DNA from 2 places in the Mycolicibacterium arabiense genome. Region 2 is predicted to be linked to the other one. Evidence: riboswitches for the same ligand, from Rfam matches in the RefSeq annotation. Region 2 holds a riboswitch; the other holds the start of a gene.

Region 1 (9,018 bases), 2.1 Mb from region 2:
CACCGGGCCGGGCGTGATCCTGACCATCGAGGACGACGCGCCGGGGGTGTCGCCGGAGACGATGCTCGACGTCGTCAACGAGCTGCGCGCCGCGGGTGCCGAGGCGATGGAGATCAGCACGCCCGCGGGTACGCGGATCAGGGTGGGCGTGGACACCTGGGTGGTCGGCGTGCCGGGCGCGCTGGTGGTCGACGGCATCACGATCAATCCGCCGTATACGGTTCTCGCCATTGGCGATCCGGCCACGCTGGCGGCCGCGATGAACATCCCCGGCGGGGCGATGGACAGCGTCGAACGGGTCGGCGGCACAATGACCGTGCAGCAGACCGACACGGTCGACGTGACCGCCTTGCGGCAACCGAAACCCCGCCAATACGCTCAGCCGGTCAAGTGAGGCCCGACGGCCTCGCCGGTGACACCGAGCGACGAGAACAAGGAGCGCCGTGAGCGAGACCCCGTCCGACCTGTCCTACACCTCCGACCACGAGTGGGTCCGGCTCACCGGGGACGACACCGTACGGGTGGGCATCACCGACTACGCGCAGTCCGCGCTGGGCGACGTGGTGTTCGTCGACCTTCCCGCTGTCGGCGACGAGGTCACGGCGGGCAACGAGTTCGGCAACGTCGAGTCGACCAAGTCGCAATCGGAGCTCTATGCGCCCATCACCGCCAAAGTGGTTGCGGTGAACGAGGATCTGGCCGACTCGCCGGAACTGGTCAATTCCGACCCGTACGGCGGCGGTTGGCTCATCGACCTGCAGGTCGACCCGGACGCCATCGAGGAGGCCATGTCGGCTTTGCTCGACGCCGACGGGTACCGTGCCACTCTCGACGAATGAGGAATTCCGGCGGTGGTGGACCCACCGGGTTACGCCTCACGGTACGGTCGAGTACGTCCCATTACGGTCGCCCGCAGTACGGGGTGGCCAGGCAGACATCGCCACAGCAGCCAGTTAGGAGCAGCGCGTGACGGATAACAGCACCAGTTCGGGAGCCGACTCCAACGAGGAAATGACGGTCGAGACGACCTCGGTCTTCCGGGCCGACTTCCTCAACGAGTTGGACGCCCCGGCCTCGTCGGGCACCGAGGGTTCGGTCTCTGGGGTCGAGGGGTTGCCGACGGGCTCGGCGTTGCTGGTCGTCAAGCGCGGCCCGAATGCGGGATCGCGATTCCTGCTCGACCAGGCGACCACGTCGGCGGGCAGGCATCCCGACAGCGACATCTTCCTCGACGACGTGACGGTGAGCCGTAGGCACGCCGAGTTCCGTCTCGAGTCCGGCGAGTTCCAGGTCGTCGACGTCGGCAGCCTCAACGGCACCTACGTCAACCGCGAGCCCGTCGACTCGGCGGTGCTCTCCAACGGCGACGAGGTGCAGATCGGCAAGTTCCGGTTGGTCTTCTTGACCGGGCCCAAGAGCGACGACGGCAGCTCGAGCGGCTAGTGACCGCCCCCGACACCCCTGCGTTCGCCGGGATGTCGATCGGGGCGGTCCTCGACCTGCTGCGACCCGACTTCCCGGACGTGACCATCTCCAAGATCCGGTTCTTGGAGGCCGAAGGGTTGGTCACGCCGGAACGCACTCCGTCGGGGTATCGGCGCTTCACCGCCTATGACTGCGCACGGCTGCGCTTCGTGCTGACCGCTCAGCGCGATCACTATCTGCCGCTGAAGGTCATCAAGGCGCAACTCGACGAGCAACCCGACGGCGAACTGCCCACGGTGGGTTCGGCTTACGCCGCGCCCCGCCTGGTTCCCGTGTCGGACGCCGGCGCCGACGGGGTGGGCGCCGACGCGGCGTCGGTCGCGCGCACGCCCGCCCGACTCAGCCGCGAGGACCTGCTCGCGCGGTCCGGCGTCGACGAAGCCCTGCTCGGGTCGCTGGTGAAGGCAGGCGTCATCAAGCCGGGTGCGGCGGGGTTCTTCGACGAGTACGCGGTCGTGACGGCCCAGTGCGCCAAGGCGCTCGCCGAGTACGGCGTGGAGCCGCGGCACCTGCGCGCGTTCCGGTCGGCGGCCGACCGGCAGTCGGACCTGATCGCACAGATTGCGGGACCGGTGGACAAGGCCCGCCGGGAGGGTGCACGAGACCGGGCGGACGATCTGGCGCGTGAGGTGGCTGCTCTGGCGATCACGTTGCACACCTCGCTGATCAAGTCCGCCGTGCGCGACGTTCTGGATCGCTGAGGACTAGACTCGGATCGACGATCTGAGGGTGCGGAGGGCAGGCACAGATGGGCGAGGTTCGCGTAGTCGGCATTCGCATCGAACAGCCGCAGAACCAACCGGTCCTGTTGCTGCGCGAGTCGAATGGCGACCGTTATCTACCGATCTGGATCGGTCAGACCGAGGCCACGGCCATCGCGCTGGAACAGCAGGGCGTGGAACCCGCGCGGCCGCTGACCCACGATCTGATCCGCGATCTGATCACCGCGCTGGGGCATTCGCTCAAGGAGGTGCGGATCGTCGACCTCCAGGAGGGGACGTTCTACGCCGACCTCGTCTTCGACCGCGACATCACGGTCTCGGCGCGGCCGTCGGACTCGGTGGCGATCGCGCTTCGCGTCGGCGTGCCGATCTACGTCGAGGAGGCGGTGCTGGCCGAGGCCGGCCTGCTGATCCCCGACGAGGACGACGAAGAGGGCACCGGCGCCGTCCGCGAGGACGAGGTGGAGAAGTTCAAGGAGTTCCTGGATTCGGTGTCACCCGACGACTTCAAGGCCACCTGACGGCCGTTGGTCACGGATGCGTCTCATCTGGCCGACGAGCTTCGACACGCGGCGCATGTTTCCAGAATCCGCGTGCCGGGCAGCCATACTCGGATCAGACTTCAGTCATTCAAGGGCCCGGCCGGGAGCGTATGCTCGACACACTCGAGCTTGAGCAACCGTGCTGCGTCGGAGTTCCGGCTGCGGCGCACGAAGCGGGTTCGATTCGGCGAGAGGATGGGCAGTGGGCGACACGCCACGTCAAGGAGAGTTGGATTCGACTTCCGATGGCGCGCACACGCAGGCCCCACCGGCCGTCGTGAACGAATACGTGCAGGGTCGCCTCTTCCCGGATGACTCAGTGCCCGACGAACTCGTCGGCTACCGCGGGCCCAGCGCATGCCAGATCGCCGGCATCACCTACCGCCAGCTGGACTACTGGGCACGGACGTCGCTGGTGGTGCCGTCGATCCGCAGCGCGGCCGGATCCGGCAGCCAGCGTCTGTACTCGTTCAAGGACATCCTGGTCCTCAAGATCGTGAAGCGACTGCTCGACACCGGCATCTCGCTGCACAACATTCGCGTCGCGGTCGACCACCTGCGTCAGCGCGGCGTGCAGGACCTCGCCAACATCACGCTGTTCTCCGATGGCACCACCGTCTACGAGTGCACGTCGGCCGAAGAGGTCGTCGACCTCCTGCAGGGCGGCCAAGGCGTGTTCGGCATCGCCGTCTCGGGCGCCATGCGCGAGCTGACCGGTGCGATCGCGGACTTCCCCGGCGAGCGTGCCGACGGCGGCGAGTCGATCGCCGCACCCGAGGACGAACTGGCCTCGCGCCGCAAGAGCCGCGACCGCAAGATCGGCTGACTGACGCCGCCGCGGTTCACGGCCGCCGCGGACGCGGCTGACCCAACCGTTCGGTAGACTCGACCTGCATCGTCCCCCTTGCGGGAGAGTTCCGTCGTCGCCAGCGACGGGCGCCGAAGGAGCAATACCTCTCCATCAACCTCTCAGGCACAAGGACCGCTTGGGGCCCCGATGCCTCTGGAAAGTGGTGCGTCGGCACGTCCGGCACACCCGCCCATGGGGAAAGGCGCCACGACACCGAGGCAGAGACGCCTCAGACGCCGAATCTCTCAGGCGCCCGCTACGGGTCGACGACAGAGGGGGAGGACCGCGAGCGGTTCTGGGTAGCGTCCTGCGCCCCCGTGTCGAAATGAGGCCCACGTGTCCGGTAGCCATCCCCATCCCTCGAACGAGCACCACGTGCCCCGGTTCGCCGACCGTCACATCGGTCCCGACGCCGACGCGGTCGCGACCATGCTCGACGTCATCGGGGTCGAGTCGCTCAGCGAACTCGCCGAGAAGGCACTGCCCGCAGGCATTCTCGACGCGCTGACCACCGAGGGCCTCGCACCCGGCCTCGACGACCTGCCCGCCCCCGCGACCGAGGAGCAGGCGCTGGCCGAACTTCGCGAGCGCGCGGAGTCGAACACCGTCGCGGTGTCGATGATCGGGCAGGGCTACTTCGACACGCTGACCCCGGCCGTGCTGCGCCGCAACATCCTAGAGAACCCCGCCTGGTACACCGCGTACACGCCGTACCAGCCCGAGATCAGCCAGGGCCGGCTCGAGGCGCTGCTCAACTTCCAGACCATGGTCGAGGACCTGACCGGCCTCGAGGTCGCCAACGCGTCGATGCTCGACGAGGCCACCGCGGCCGCCGAGGCGATGACGCTCATGCAGCGCGCGGTGAAGCGGTCGGTCAACCGCCTCGCCGTCGACTCCGACGTCTACCCGCAGACCGCGGCCGTGATCGAGACGCGGGCCAAGCCGCTGGGCATCGAGGTCGTCACCACCGATCTGCGCAACGGCCTGCCGGAGGGCGACTTCTTCGGCGTGATCGTCCAGTCGCCAGGTGCCAGTGGTTGCGTGACCGACTGGAGCGGGCTCATCGAGCAGGCCCACGAGCGCGGCGCGCTGGTGGCCGTCGGCGCGGACCTGCTGGCGATGACGCTGCTCACCCCGCCCGGTGACATCGGCGCCGACGTCGCGTTCGGCACCACCCAGCGCTTCGGCGTTCCGATGGGCTTCGGCGGCCCGCACGCCGGTTACCTCGCGGTGCACACCAAGCACGCCCGCCAGCTGCCCGGTCGCCTCGTCGGCGTCTCCGTCGACGCCGACGGCTCACCCGCCTACCGCCTGGCTCTGCAGACCCGTGAGCAGCACATCCGCCGCGACAAGGCCACCAGCAACATCTGCACCGCCCAGGTGCTCCTGGCCGTCATGGCCGCGATGTACGCCAGCTACCACGGCTCCGACGGGCTGACCGCGATCGCACACCGCGTGCACGGCCACGCACTGGGCATCGCGACGGGGCTCGAGACGGCGGGCGTGGAGGTCGTGCACGACGCGTTCTTCGACACCGTGCTGGCCCGTGTGCCCGGCCGCGGCGAGCAGGTGCGCGCCGCAGCCAAGGAGCGCGGCATCAACGTGTGGCTGGTCGACGCCGACCACGTCTCCGTGTCGTGTGACGAGGCCACCACCGCCCTGCACGTCGAGCACGTCCTCGAGGCGTTCGGCGCCACTCGCGGCGGCCAGCACTGGCGTGGGCCTGCGGTGCACACCCGCTCGTCGGAGTTCCTGACCCACCCCGCGTTCACCCGGTACCGCACGGAGACCGAGATGATGCGGTACCTGCGGTCGCTGTCGGACAAGGACATCGCGTTGGACCGCAGCATGATCCCGCTGGGCTCGTGCACGATGAAGCTCAACGCGGCAGCGGAGATGGAGCCCATCACGTGGCCCGAGTTCGCCCGTCAGCACCCGTTCGCGCCGGCCTCGGACACCCCGGGCCTGCGCTCGATGATCGCCGAACTCGAGACGTGGCTGACCAAGCTGACCGGCTATGACTCGGTGTCGCTGCAACCCAACGCCGGGTCCCAGGGCGAGTACGCCGGCCTGCTGGCCATCCAGGCCTATCACCTCAGCCGGGGTGACGAGCAGCGCAACATCTGCCTGATCCCGTCGAGCGCCCACGGCACCAACGCGGCGTCGGCGGCGCTGGCGGGGATGCGGGTCGTGGTCGTCGCGTGCCGGGAGAACGGCGACGTGGACCTCGACGACCTGCGCGCCAAGATCGCCGAGCACGCGGATGCGATTGCGGCGCTGATGATCACGTACCCGTCGACCCACGGCGTGTTCGAGCAGGACGTCGAGGCGATCTGCGCCGCGGTGCACGACGTGGGCGGCCAGGTGTACGTCGACGGCGCCAACCTCAATGCGCTGGTCGGTCTGGCCCGGCCCGGCAAGTTCGGTGGCGACGTCAGCCACCTCAACCTGCACAAGACGTTCTGCATCCCGCACGGCGGCGGAGGCCCCGGTGTCGGCCCGGTCGCCGTCCGCTCGCACCTGACCCCGTTCCTGCCGGGCCACCCGCTGGCCGGGGAGCTCTCCGACACGTACACCGTCTCGGCGGCACCGTACGGGTCGGCGTCGATCCTGCCGATCACGTGGATGTACATCCGCATGATGGGTGCCCCGGGCCTGCGGGCGGCGACGCTGACGGCGATCGCGTCGGCCAACTACGTCGCGCGGCGCCTCGACGAGTACTACCCGGTGCTCTACACGGGCGAGAAGGGCATGGTCGCCCACGAGTGCATCCTCGACCTGCGCGGCATCACGAAGAACACCGGCGTGACGGTCGACGACGTGGCGAAGCGCCTGGCCGACTACGGGTTCCACGCTCCGACGATGAGCTTCCCGGTGGCGGGCACGTTGATGGTCGAGCCCACCGAGAGTGAGAGTCTCAACGAGGTCAACGCGTTCTGCGAGGCGATGATCGCGATCCGCGCCGAGATCGACCAGGTGGGTTCGGGAACCTGGCCGGTCGACGACAACCCGCTGCGCGGCGCCCCGCACACCGCGGAGAGCCTGCTCGTCGAGGAGTGGACGCACCCGTACACCCGCCAGCAGGCCGCCTACCCGCTGGGCAAGGCGTACCGCGCGAAGGTGTGGCCACCCGTGCGTCGCATCGACAGTGCGTACGGCGACCGCAACCTGGTGTGCTCCTGCCCGCCGGTCGAAGCCTTCGCCTGACCGCCTGACCCCCGCGAACGTCGGTTACCGCCACGCGAAACCCCTTGGGGGCGTGGCGGTAACCGACGTTCGGCGAGAAGTGGGGAGCGGGGCTAGCCCAGGGCGCCGGTGAGCGCCGAGGCCAGTTCGGGCCCGGTGGAGGCGTTGAGGTTGGTGTAGGTGCCGCCGGTGATCTGCGACACCGCCTCCCACGTGGCGCGGTCCGGGTCGGCGCCGAAGTCGACGACGTCCACCGCGACCGGCCGTCCCTGCTGGAAGGCGCCGCGGACGAAGTCCTGCAGGCCGGCACCGTCGAGTGACTGATCGGTGTGCGGCCCCGACGTGATCACCAGGATCGAATTCGGCTGTCCCTCGCGGTAGTTCGCCATCGCCTCGTTGAAGACGAGCCGCATCGTCGTGAACGACACCGCACCGCCGTTCGACGCACTCTGGCCGCGCAGGTTGTCGGCCAGCACCGTCGAGCGAGGCTGTCCGCCGACCTGGTCGCTCAGCGGTCCGAGCGGGACTTCCGACCGGCCCGCCACGCCGTCGAACGTCCACAGGCCCAGCGCCGCGGTGGGCGGCAGTGCCCGGACGCGTTCCTCCAGCGCGGCGGTGACGTTGGCGAGACGGCTGCGGCCGCCCTCGTCGGCGCTCATCGACTGGTCGAGCATGATCGTCACGGCCGGGCTCTGGGCGGGCGATGCGACGGCCTCGGCCAGCGTGGCGCGGGTTGCGTTGTCTCCGGTGGCCAGCGGAGCGCCCAGCTCACCGAAGTCGACGACGTCGCTCGTGGGCGTCTCGGCACCCTCGGCGCGGAAGCCGGCCTTCGCGAACTCCGCGAGTGCCTCGGGCTTGCGCAGGAAGCGCGCGAATTCGCTGGCCGCACTGACCTGTTCCTGGGCGAGCCAGTCACCCGACATCAGCACGGTGGGGTAGTCGGCGATCGCGGCGGCACCCGACGGGAGCCAGCCCGCCAGCTTGTCCTTGGCGTCGGAGAGGGAGGCACCCCGCTGGAACAGTTGCTGCTCGGTGACGGCGACTGCGTGCACGGCCGAGGCTGCCGGGTCGCTACCCGCCAGCAGTGCGTCGAGCGCCGTGGACGTCTTGTCGTCGGCGAGTTCCGGTTGGCCTGCCAGCAGCGTGTTGATCGCCGACGCACCCGCGGTGGGCGGGGCGCCGCGGGGCGCAGCGGCGACGGCGACGGCCTCGGACGCGAGATACGTGGCGTCGGCGTCACCCGACCTCGGCAGGGCAAGGCGCAGCGCACCCCAGCCCGGAAGGTCGAGTCCGTCCAGCGCCGTGGCGTTGCTCTGCAGGCCGGGCAGGGCAGCCCAATTCTGCTCTGCGAGAGCGGTCTTCAGCTCGGGACGCACGGCCAGCAGTACCGGCGAGGTGACGAGCGAGCGGCTGTCGCTGACCGTGGCGGCGCCTGCCGCCGTCTCGAGCCGCGCCTCCGACATCGAACTCGCCGGGATCCACAGCGCGGGCCGCTCGCCGAGTTCACCCGGCCACTGGCCGGTGAAGCCGCCGACCACCTGGTCGGAGTCGGCGGGACGGACGCCGACCTTCACGCACTTGTCGCCCACCGGCGCGGCCGTCTCGTTGTACTGGTCGGCGACGGTCTGCACCTGCTCGGCGACGGACGCGTCGGCGATGACCGCGACGGCGACCTCGCCCTCCACGCAGCGGGCGGCCGACACCTCCGACCGGTTGGACAGGGCGTCACCGAAGAAGCGCCACATGATGACTCCGGCGACGACCACCACGACGGTCACCAGCGCGACGATCACGCCGACGCTGACGCCGCGCCGCTTGGCCGTGACCGCGCGGTGGCTTCCGGTCCACTCGCCGCCGTCCCAGTCGCCGCCGTGCGCGGGGCCGGTCGACGGCGGTCGGGATGCGAATGCGCGGGTCGGCGACTCGTCGGCTGTGGCGTCGTCGAACTCGCCTGCTGCGTCGTCCGACCTGCCGTAGGCATCGTCGGAGCCGGCCTCGCGCTCGGATTGCCAGTACCCGTCGTCCCGGTAGTCGGGTCCGTCGTCGACCGGGTCGCCATATCGCGGACGGTCAGGGTCCGGCCGGTCGAAATCGTCTGCGCCGTAACCGGTTTGGGCGAAGTCGTCAGACCGGTCGACGGGACCGTCGGCCCCGGGCTGCTGATCCGAGTCGTCGGGGTGGGGAATGCTGTGCCTGCCCATTCCTAACCCCTGTGCTCCTTCTGCTCGCGCGT
Region 2 (9,018 bases):
TCGCGGATCTCGGCGGCCCAGTGCGCGTGGACGTCGCCGGTGAGCACGACGGCGTTGCGCACGGGCGAGCCGACGATGCCCGCGACGATGCGATCCCGATTGACGGTGTAGCCGTCCCACGCGTCGGGGTTGTAGCCGCGGCCCTCCCCTGCCACCAGGTCGACCTCGCCGAAGAACACCTGCTGGCCGAGGACGTCCCACCGCGCCCGTGAGCGAGCGAACCCGTCGAGCAGCCAGCGCTCCTGCTCGGCGCCGGTCAAAGTGGCTGCGGGCGAATGCCGTTCGGGGCAGTCCGATCGATAGACGTCACCGCAGGGTTGATCCGTGCGGTACTGCCTCGTGTCGAGCATGTGGAACGACGCCAGCGCACCCCAGTCGACCCGCCGGTGCAGAGCCATGTCGATGCCACGGGGCCGCGCCGACGGTCGCAGCGGCATGTTCTCGTAGTACGCCCGAAGGGCTGCAGCGCGGCGGCCGAGGAAACTGGGATCCGGCTCGTCGGGCACTCCGTCGGCCCAGTTGTTGGCGACCTCGTGATCGTCGAACACCACCAGCCACGGCGCGGCGGCGTGTGCCGCCTGCAAGTCCGGGTCCGTCTTGTACTGGGCGTAGCGCTGCCGGTAGCCCGCCAGCGTCACCGTCTCGGGTCCGACGTGGTCGCGCACCCGCTCGGTGCTGCGGCCGGCGGCGTACTCGTACTGGTAATCCCCAAGATGCAGGACGAGGTCCGGCTGCTCGTCGGCGAGGTGGCGGTACGCCGTGAACCAGCCCTGCTCGTAGTGCGAACACGACGCGAAGCACATCCTGAACGGCTGCAGCGAGCCCGGTTCCGGGGAAGTGCGGGTGCGCCCGGGCGGAGACACGTGGCCCGACGTGCGGAACCGGTAGAAGTACTCGGCGCCCGGCCGCAGCCCGCTCAGCTCGACGTGCACGCTGTGCGCCGACTCGGGCAGGGCCGTCGTCACACCGCGTCGCACCACTGCGCTGAACGACTCGTCGGTCGCCACCTCCCATTCGACGTCCGCCGCGCGGGCGGGCATGCCGCCGAAGCCGTCCTCGGCCAACGGGTTCGGCGCCAGCCGCGTCCACAGCACTACGCCGTCGGGCGCGGGTTCACCGGACGCGACGCCCAGAGTGAATGGGTCGCCAGCCAGAGGTCCGGCTCGCCGGCGATCGGTGAACCCGACGACGGGCAGTGCGGCGAACACGGCACCCGCCTTGAGCACGCTGCGCCGGTTCGGCGTGATGGGCACGGCGCAGTGTCTGCCGGGCGACTGTCGCAGCGGTTACGCGCAGGCGTACGGCGTCCGCCCATGGTCTTACGATCGCGGCACGCGTGCCGCAAGGGTTGACACTTCGGCGCCGAAACGTCTCGCTACACTCGGCAGCGCGAAGGGTGGTGCTCAATGGCGACGACGACGTCACCGCAGGTAGGCAAGGCAGCGAATGCGCTCTGGTATGCGCTTGCGGCGCTGGCAGTGATCGCGCTGGCCGGGTTCATCGTGCTGGCCGTTCTTATCGTCAAGGGCAACGGCGTCGACCGGATCCCCGCGCAGCCCACCACGCCGTCACCGACACTGCAGCAACCGCCTCCGCCGATGGGGCCGGGCATGGCACCGCCGGCAGGCGGCGCGCCCGCACCCGGCGCCGTCCCCGCACCCGGTCAGGCTCCCGGGATTGCACCCGGGCCCGCGCCGAGGCAGCCGGCCACGGCGCCGACCCCCGCACCGGCCCCGCCGGGCTGACGCGGGAGAATTTGCTAACTTTTGACGTCCACGTCGGTTTTCCCGGTCTATGCTGGTCCACGGGGAAAACATCGCTCGACGTCTGGGGGGACTGTCATGTTGTCCACGCTGTTCACGCACACCACCACCATGGTCGCCCACCGCCTCCGACCGCACCAGGCGGTGACGCAGCAAGACGATGATGGAGCTTGCCCGATCTGCGATCATCCGTTCCGATACATGCGGCACGCATGCATCGGTCCCGTCGTCATGGACGTCAGGTAAACCGCCTCGGTCTCGACGGCGTCTTTTACCGGATGCCGGCGCGCGACCTGTTCCAGCTCAAATCGGCCCTGCGCACCGTCGACTCCGCCGAGTCGGTCGAGGTCCTGGCGGAGACCGTCGAACCGGTGTCCGCCCCACTCGCGAGGTGGCTTCGCGGGCAGTCCGCTGAGCCGCCGGTGGTCGCCACCGCTCTCTCCGCCATCGTCGGTGTGCTGCTGACGATCTGGATCCTGTCCGAGGAACCCGCCACACCGGGCAGGCTCGACGACGTCATCGACAAGGCCCTCGCCGGTCGGCTCGACGAGATGCCGATACCGCGGCGCGGTGCATGCTTCTGCGGGAGCGGCAAGAAGTACAAGAGCTGCCACGGACGCGGGTAGGGCTCAGCACTCCACGACGTTGACGGCGACGGCCAATCCGCCCGCGGACGTCTCCTTGTACTTGGAACTCATGTCCCGGCCGGTGGCCCGCATGGTCTCGATCACCTCGTCGAGGCTCACCCGGTGGGTTCCGTCGCCGCGCATCGCCATCCGTGCCGCGTTGATGGCCTTGCCCGCCGAGATCGCGTTGCGTTCGATGCAGGGGATCTGCACCAGCCCGGCGATCGGATCACACGTGAGACCAAGGCTGTGTTCCATCGCTATCTCCGCGGCGTTCTCAACCTGAGCCGGTGTGCCACCCAGGATTTCGGTGAGGCCGCCCGCCGCCATCGACGCCGCGGAGCCCACCTCGCCCTGACACCCGACCTCCGCGCCGGAGATCGATGCGAGTTCCTTGTAGAGCGACCCGATCGCCCCCGCGGTCAGCAGGAAGCGAACGGCGGTGTCGTCGGGGTCGGCCCGCCCTGCCGGGCAGTAGTGCACGGCATAGTGCAGGACCGCAGGGATGATGCCCGCCGCACCGTTGGTGGGCGCCGTGACGACGCGTCCGCCCGCGGCGTTCTCCTCGTTGACCGCGAGCGCTACCAGGTTCACCCAATCCTCGGCAAAGACGGGATCGCGTTCCGGATCCTCGGCCGCCAGCCGCTCGTGCCAGGCCCGCGCCCTCCGGCGGACCTGAAGCCCGCCGGGTAGGTAGCCGTCCTGGGCGATGCCGCGCTCGAAGCACTGCGCCATGACGTCGCGGATGTGCAGTAGACGCGCACGCACCTCGGGCATCGGTCGCAGGGCTTGCTCGTGCTCGGCCATGACCGAGCAGATCGACGTGTCGCGGCGGGTCGCCAGGTCGAGGAGTTCGCGCGCCGATCCGAAGACGACGCCCTTGGCCTGCCCCGGGTCGGGGGCGGCCTCTTCCTCGGCGACCACGAACCCCCCGCCGACCGAGAAGTACGTCTTGGCGGCGAGCACGTCGGCGTCCTCGCCGAGAGCGGTGAGCGTGATGGCGTTGGGGTGCCGGTCGAGGACGATCTGCGGTGAGAGCGCGATGTCGGCCTCGCGGAATGGAACCTCGACCTGCCCGCCGAGGCGGACCAGACCCGTCTCGCGCATCCGCTGCAGCCGCGCTGCCATGTCGTCGGCATCGATCCGATCGGGATGCAGGCCCTCCAGCCCCACCAGCACCGCGGACATCGTGCCGTGGCCTGCGCCGGTGGCGGCGAGCGAGCCGAACAGCTCCACCCGCAGGTCACGGACTGCGGCGAGCACGCCGTCGTCGGAGAGGCCTTCGACGAAGCGTGCGGCGGCGCGCATCGGCCCCACGGTGTGGGAACTCGACGGCCCGATGCCGACGGTGAAGAGATCGAACACGCTGATGGTCACGAGGCACTCCGGTTTCGTCGCGCCCAGGAGGGCATCGAATACGGCACCTCCCCGCTCTGTCCTGGCACCTGAGAGTTTGGGCGCCGCAACGCCTTTCACCTTCGGTAAGCGACGGCTGCAGTGCGGTCGCTGTTCTCCAGAGTCGCCTCGACGCGGCGGTGCTTGGGCCTGAGAGATTCCTGGGGAGGACATTGCTCCTACGGCGCCTCCGGTTGAGGAGGTTTCTCCCGCCACGCGTCTACGGCATGTTCAGTTGTTCACCGAGGGTACCGCCGGAAGCACCGCGGCGTCGGGCAACGACGATGCCGGAACACGACCGCCGTGCCGGGTGTTGATCATGGGCACAGGCGTGACCGAACGAAGGGAGTGACCGGTGAACGTGAAGAAGCTCGCAGCCACGGCGGCGATCTCCGCGGCCATGGGACTGGGTGCGATGGCGGCGGGTGCGCCCGCCCAGGCCGACCCCGATCACTGGGATCCCAAGCTGCCGCCGGGACAGGTCGGCCAGTGGCTGGGCGTGCCTCCCGGTCAGATCGGCCACGTCGTGGGCGTACCGCCCGGCCACTGGGACAAGCCGTGGAAGTGGATCCGCTAGACCGCTGAGCTACTTCGGCTTCTTGGTGCCGTTGCCGTTGCCCTTGCCGTTTCCGTTGTTGCCGCCGCGCTCCTTCTGCTGCGTGGCCTGCTCGATGACGGGAGCGGGCGCGGGGGCCTGCGGCTCGACGACCGGGGCGGGTGCCAGTTGAGTGACGGTCAGCGGAGCAGGCGGCGGCGGTGCGGGGGGCGGCGCGGCGGGCGTGCTGATGCTGACCGGCTCGGTGTCGCTCGGTGTCGACGTCGGCGACCGATCGAGGCCAAACACCACTACCAGCGCTGCCATCGAACACAGGACTGCCGATGCCACGGCGACGGCCCGGCCCCTGCCTGCCCTGTGCCCGTCGTCGACGGCACTCGTGGACACGGCCGGGAACGTGTCGGTGGGCGCGTCGAACACCCTGGTGATCGGCCGCGAAGTCGAGCCCGTCGACGGTGCGGACACCGGTGGCTGACTCACGGGAGCTGCGAACGCGACGGGCCGGGCGGGGGTGAACCGGCGGGCCGCTCCCCCGGTGAGTGCGTCGCGCATGTCGTCGGCAGTGGCGAACCGGCGCTGCGGGTCGCGCGACATCGCCCGTTCGATCACGGCGGCGAGGTCGGGGTCCACGTCGGGGCGCAGCGTGGTCAAGGGCACCGGATCCTCCTCGAGGATCGCCCGGGCCAACGGCATGATCTCGTCCTGCTGGAACGGCTTCTCGCCGGTCAGCGCCTCGTAACCGACCACGCCGACGGCGTAGAGGTCGTCGGCGATGGACGCCGGCTTGCTCGCGATCCGCTCGGGACTCAGGTAGGCCAGCGTGCCGACGATCTGACCGGTCGTCGTGTGGGCCCCGCCGGGGGTCTTCGCGATGCCGAAGTCGGCGAGCTTGACCCCGCCGGACGACGTCAGCAGGACGTTGCCCGGCTTGACGTCGCGATGCAGCATGCCCGCCGCGTGTGCCGCCGACAGCGCGGACAACACGCTGCACAGCACCTCGCGCACCTCGGCCGACGACAGCTGGCCCAGCTCGATTCGGTCGCCCAGCGTCTCGCCGGGCAACCGCTCCATCACGATGAACGGTGACTCGTCGTCGTCGCCGAAGTCGAAGATCGAGACGATGTCGGGATGGTTGAGCGCGGCAGCCGAGCGCGCTTCGACGGTGAACCGTTCGCGGGTCTCGGGCTGCGAACTCAAGCCCGGGTAGAGCAGCTTCACTGCGACGGCCCGGTCCAGACGCGTGTCCCAGCCGTCACGGACCTCGGCCATTCCCCCGAACCCGAGGATGTCGCGGAGTTCGTATCGGCCGCCCAACAGGCCGGGACCGTCCATGGTCGGGAGGCTATCCCCGTTGACCCATGCGTAAACGTCGCCACGCGGGCGGATCCGGTCGGTTCTGAAGAAAATGTGAACGCGGCCGTCAGGTTTTTGGCGATCCCGAACGATTGCCGATACTTGAGACGAAGCCCCGCCGCTCTCGTATCGCGCTTCTGTCTGAACGCAAGCGCGACGGGGCTTCGCTGGACCTGCTCTTCGATGTGCGTCGACAAGCAGCGCGGCCCACTGGAGCGGTATCCGATATGGCCCGATCGAAACAATTAGTTGGCACATTTGCCGTCACGGCTGACGGATGGAGCCCCGCCTAGGCGGATCGAAGGTGACGATGCAGGTCACTGATCGATCTCCGATGTCCCACGAGGCCTGATCCGGGGATCGTCTGACGGTGTCGATGGACGGGTCGTTCGCCGCGGCGGACGAGTACTCCGCGAGAGCCGCCCTGCTGCACCTGTCCTGATACTCCTGGATGCGGGCGTCGCCCGGAAACGGCCCGTCCGGCAGCGCGAACACGGCGTAGACCTCGGCAGCGTGTGGCTCCGTGCAGTCGACCAGCGTCACGGCCGTCGCGGACGGCGAGATCTCCTCGATGCAGTCGCCGGCCCGGAAGTATGACGCCACCGATCGTCCCTCCTGTTCCGGAGGTGCCGTCGCGGTCGAGCTGGCCTCGTTGGTGGGCAGCCGGCCCATGCACCCCGATAGTGCGCCGACCGTCGCCATGACACACGCCGTTACCGCCATCGAGTGCTTCACCAGCGCGTCTCCTTCGGACAGCAATCGTCGCCTCCCGGCGAGTATGGACGACGGTCTGAGAGGGCGACCCGTTTCGCTCGAAACGCTCACGATTGCCTTTGCTCGCGGCAAACGATGTCGCGTCGTCATGATCGGGCGCGCGGTCGTTGCGCCGTTGCCGACCCGACGTCATCGACGCAGGTGGAGCGCCATCGTTCTGGTGCACAAGATCGTTACGCCCTGCCACGCGATCGTCCGTCCGCTCGCGGCTCGGATCGTTTGCGGAAAGCCAGGTCGTCGGGGTTAGACTTCGTCCGAACTACAGGGGACGCGGACAGTCGTGGCGATCCGCGGGGGGCGAAGGGAACGACCATGGGCCGGCACAGCGCGTCGATCATCGGGACGCACCAACGGGATTCGCGACCATTGGCGTCGAGTGCGGCATCGTTCGTCGGTCGCGTCGGCGCACTCGCGCTGGCGTTGGGCATCGGAGCGGCGGTGGCCGGTGGCGCGGGCGTGGCCCACGCGGAGGGTCCGGACGCCTCGAGCGATTCGACCGGACAGTCCTCGCCGGACACGTCGACGGGCTCGACCGGGGCGACCGCAGGTACGGCCGAGACGTCGACCGACACCGGAGCGACCGACACCGACACCCCGTCGACCGATGAGACTTCGACGGACGACGAGACCGACCCGCCGTCGAACGTCCCGACGATGCAGCTGGGCAACGGCCGCGACGCGGATCGGCCCGTCGAAGACGAGCCGAAGACGCTGCCCGAGTTGGTCGTGGGCATCCCGGAGAAGGTCGTGTCGGCCCTTGCGCCCAAAGGGCCGGGCGGTTCCGACTCGAATTCGCCCGCCAATCGTGGCGGCACCAAGCCCGCCGAAGCCCCGAGAATCGTCGCTACCCACGGGGCCGCCGTGAAGGACGTCGTCGACGAGTCCGACGCGACGGTGCCCAAGGCCATCGTGACGACTGTCGTCGCAACGGGTGGCACACTGCCCGCCGCAGCACCGGTGTCCACGAATGTCGTTGCGATTTCCCCGGTTTCGCCGACTCAGGCCAAGCCGGCCCCGGCCAACCCGATCGCAATGGTCGTCGGCCACGTCTTGTCCGCCCTCGGCATCTCACCGACTGCGGGCACCGGCGACGCACCCGTCGCACCGTTCCCGATCGTGCAGGCGGCACTGCAGCTGGTCCACCGGGAGATCGAACGCTTCATCTGGGGTGTCACCCACATCTTCCCGCAGGGGCCGTCCGTCACGATCCCGACCAACGCGGTGCCGTCGACGGCCGTCGGCGTGCCCAGCCCCACCGACGACGTGGCGACGCCGTACGGCGACATCGGCAAGTGGATGCTGGAACCGAACGGTCAGATCGCGGACTACGGCGGACTGCCGTACGGCGGTAGGACCGTCCTCGAGCCGGTCAACGTCATCATCGTGGACCCGACGTCGTCGTCCGCGGCCGAATCCACCGCGAAGCTCAACTGCGCCATGTTCTGGTCGGGGTTCCCGGGCCAGCCCTTCCACAGCACCGGCTTCCGCGGCGCGATCGACGACATCCTCTACGGGCAGCAGCCCACCGGACCGCTGCTGGGGTTCTCCGACAACTTCTTCCTGTTCCCCAACAACCACGGCCGCATCTTCGGGCCCGACCCGGTGGAGACGGCCGAGGGGTACGTCTGGAGTGGCGCGTTCAGCACCGAGGAGTTCGTGATCTACGAGTTCCTGCCGAGGCACGCCTACGTGTCGTCCAACGTGGCCCGCAACGCGCTGGCCAAGCGGCTCATCGCCAGCGGCAAGGCGACCTACGGCGGCATGGTCCCGTTGAACAACGCCTACAACACCGCGACCATGACCACCGGGGATCACGACGGGTACGCCGTCGTCGTCGTGCTGAAGTAGGCGCCTACGCGCTTAGACGGTCCCGCCGACCCTTAGGGCCGGCGAGACCTCGGCCAGGCGGCCGAGGTGTAGGCCACCTTGCCTGCGTTCGACGGTACGGAGATCGTCCTGTGAGGACGCTGAGGCGGGACGCTGCTGGTCTACAGAACGCAATCAGGCCCCCTCCGCAGAGGGGGCCTGATTCGTGTGGCAGGTACAGGATTCGAACCTGTGTAGGCGTTAGCCGACGGATTTACAGTCCGCTCCCATTGGCCGCTCGGGCAACCTGCCGGGACGCACGCCACCCGACCCGGGTTTAGTGCGACTAGCAGGGTACAACGAGGATGGTCCCAAGACGAAAACGCACCCACCCTCGTGAGGAGGACTCCCATGGCGGATTCAAGCTTCGACGTCGTCAGCAAGGCAGATCGTCAGGAGGTCGACAACGCGCTCAACCAGGCGGCCAAGGAGTTGTCCACCCGGTTCGACTTCCGCGGCACCGACACCACCATCGAATGGCAGGGCGAGGAAGGCATCATCCTCACCTCCACGACCGAGGAGCGCGTCAAGGCCGCCGTCGACGTGTTCAAGGAGAAGCTGATCCGGCGCGACATCTCCATGAAGGCGTTCGACGCTGGTGACCCGCAGCCGTCGGGCAAGACCTACAAGGTCATAGGCAGCATCAAGCAGGGCATCGACAGCGAGAACGCCAAGAAGATCACCA

What was found. A riboswitch is a leader RNA that binds a small molecule or an ion and turns the genes downstream of it on or off. The one in region 2 is predicted to bind glycine.
Region 1: linked by a shared signal. The riboswitch ahead of gcvP (aminomethyl-transferring glycine dehydrogenase) and the one ahead of G6N61_RS14480 (L-serine ammonia-lyase) in region 2 are both predicted to bind glycine.

Annotation. Positions count from the first base shown of each region.
Region 1 is NZ_AP022593.1:591,112-600,129, reverse strand. Features, by position in the region: gene G6N61_RS04550 (DUF881 domain-containing protein) at 1-394, shown strand, start outside; gene gcvH (glycine cleavage system protein GcvH) at 444-839, shown strand; gene garA (glycogen accumulation regulator GarA) at 1,012-1,443, shown strand; gene ftsR (transcriptional regulator FtsR) at 1,443-2,186, shown strand; gene G6N61_RS04530 (bifunctional nuclease family protein) at 2,234-2,728, shown strand; gene G6N61_RS04525 (MerR family transcriptional regulator) at 2,952-3,575, shown strand; glycine riboswitch at 3,647-3,744, shown strand; glycine riboswitch at 3,745-3,882, shown strand; gene gcvP (aminomethyl-transferring glycine dehydrogenase) at 3,975-6,806, shown strand; gene G6N61_RS04515 (substrate-binding domain-containing protein) at 6,899-8,986, opposite strand.
Region 2 is NZ_AP022593.1:2,672,583-2,681,600, forward strand. Features, by position in the region: gene G6N61_RS14465 (alkaline phosphatase D family protein) at 1-1,253, opposite strand, end outside; gene G6N61_RS14470 (hypothetical protein) at 1,407-1,745, shown strand; gene G6N61_RS14475 (SEC-C domain-containing protein) at 2,042-2,389, shown strand; gene G6N61_RS14480 (L-serine ammonia-lyase) at 2,393-3,766, opposite strand; glycine riboswitch at 3,913-4,006, opposite strand; gene G6N61_RS14485 (hypothetical protein) at 4,140-4,361, shown strand; gene G6N61_RS14490 (serine/threonine-protein kinase) at 4,371-5,672, opposite strand; gene G6N61_RS14495 (septum formation family protein) at 5,958-6,428, opposite strand; gene G6N61_RS14500 (hypothetical protein) at 6,780-8,315, shown strand; tRNA gene G6N61_RS14505 (tRNA-Tyr) at 8,503-8,585, opposite strand; gene G6N61_RS14510 (YajQ family cyclic di-GMP-binding protein) at 8,685-9,018, shown strand, end outside.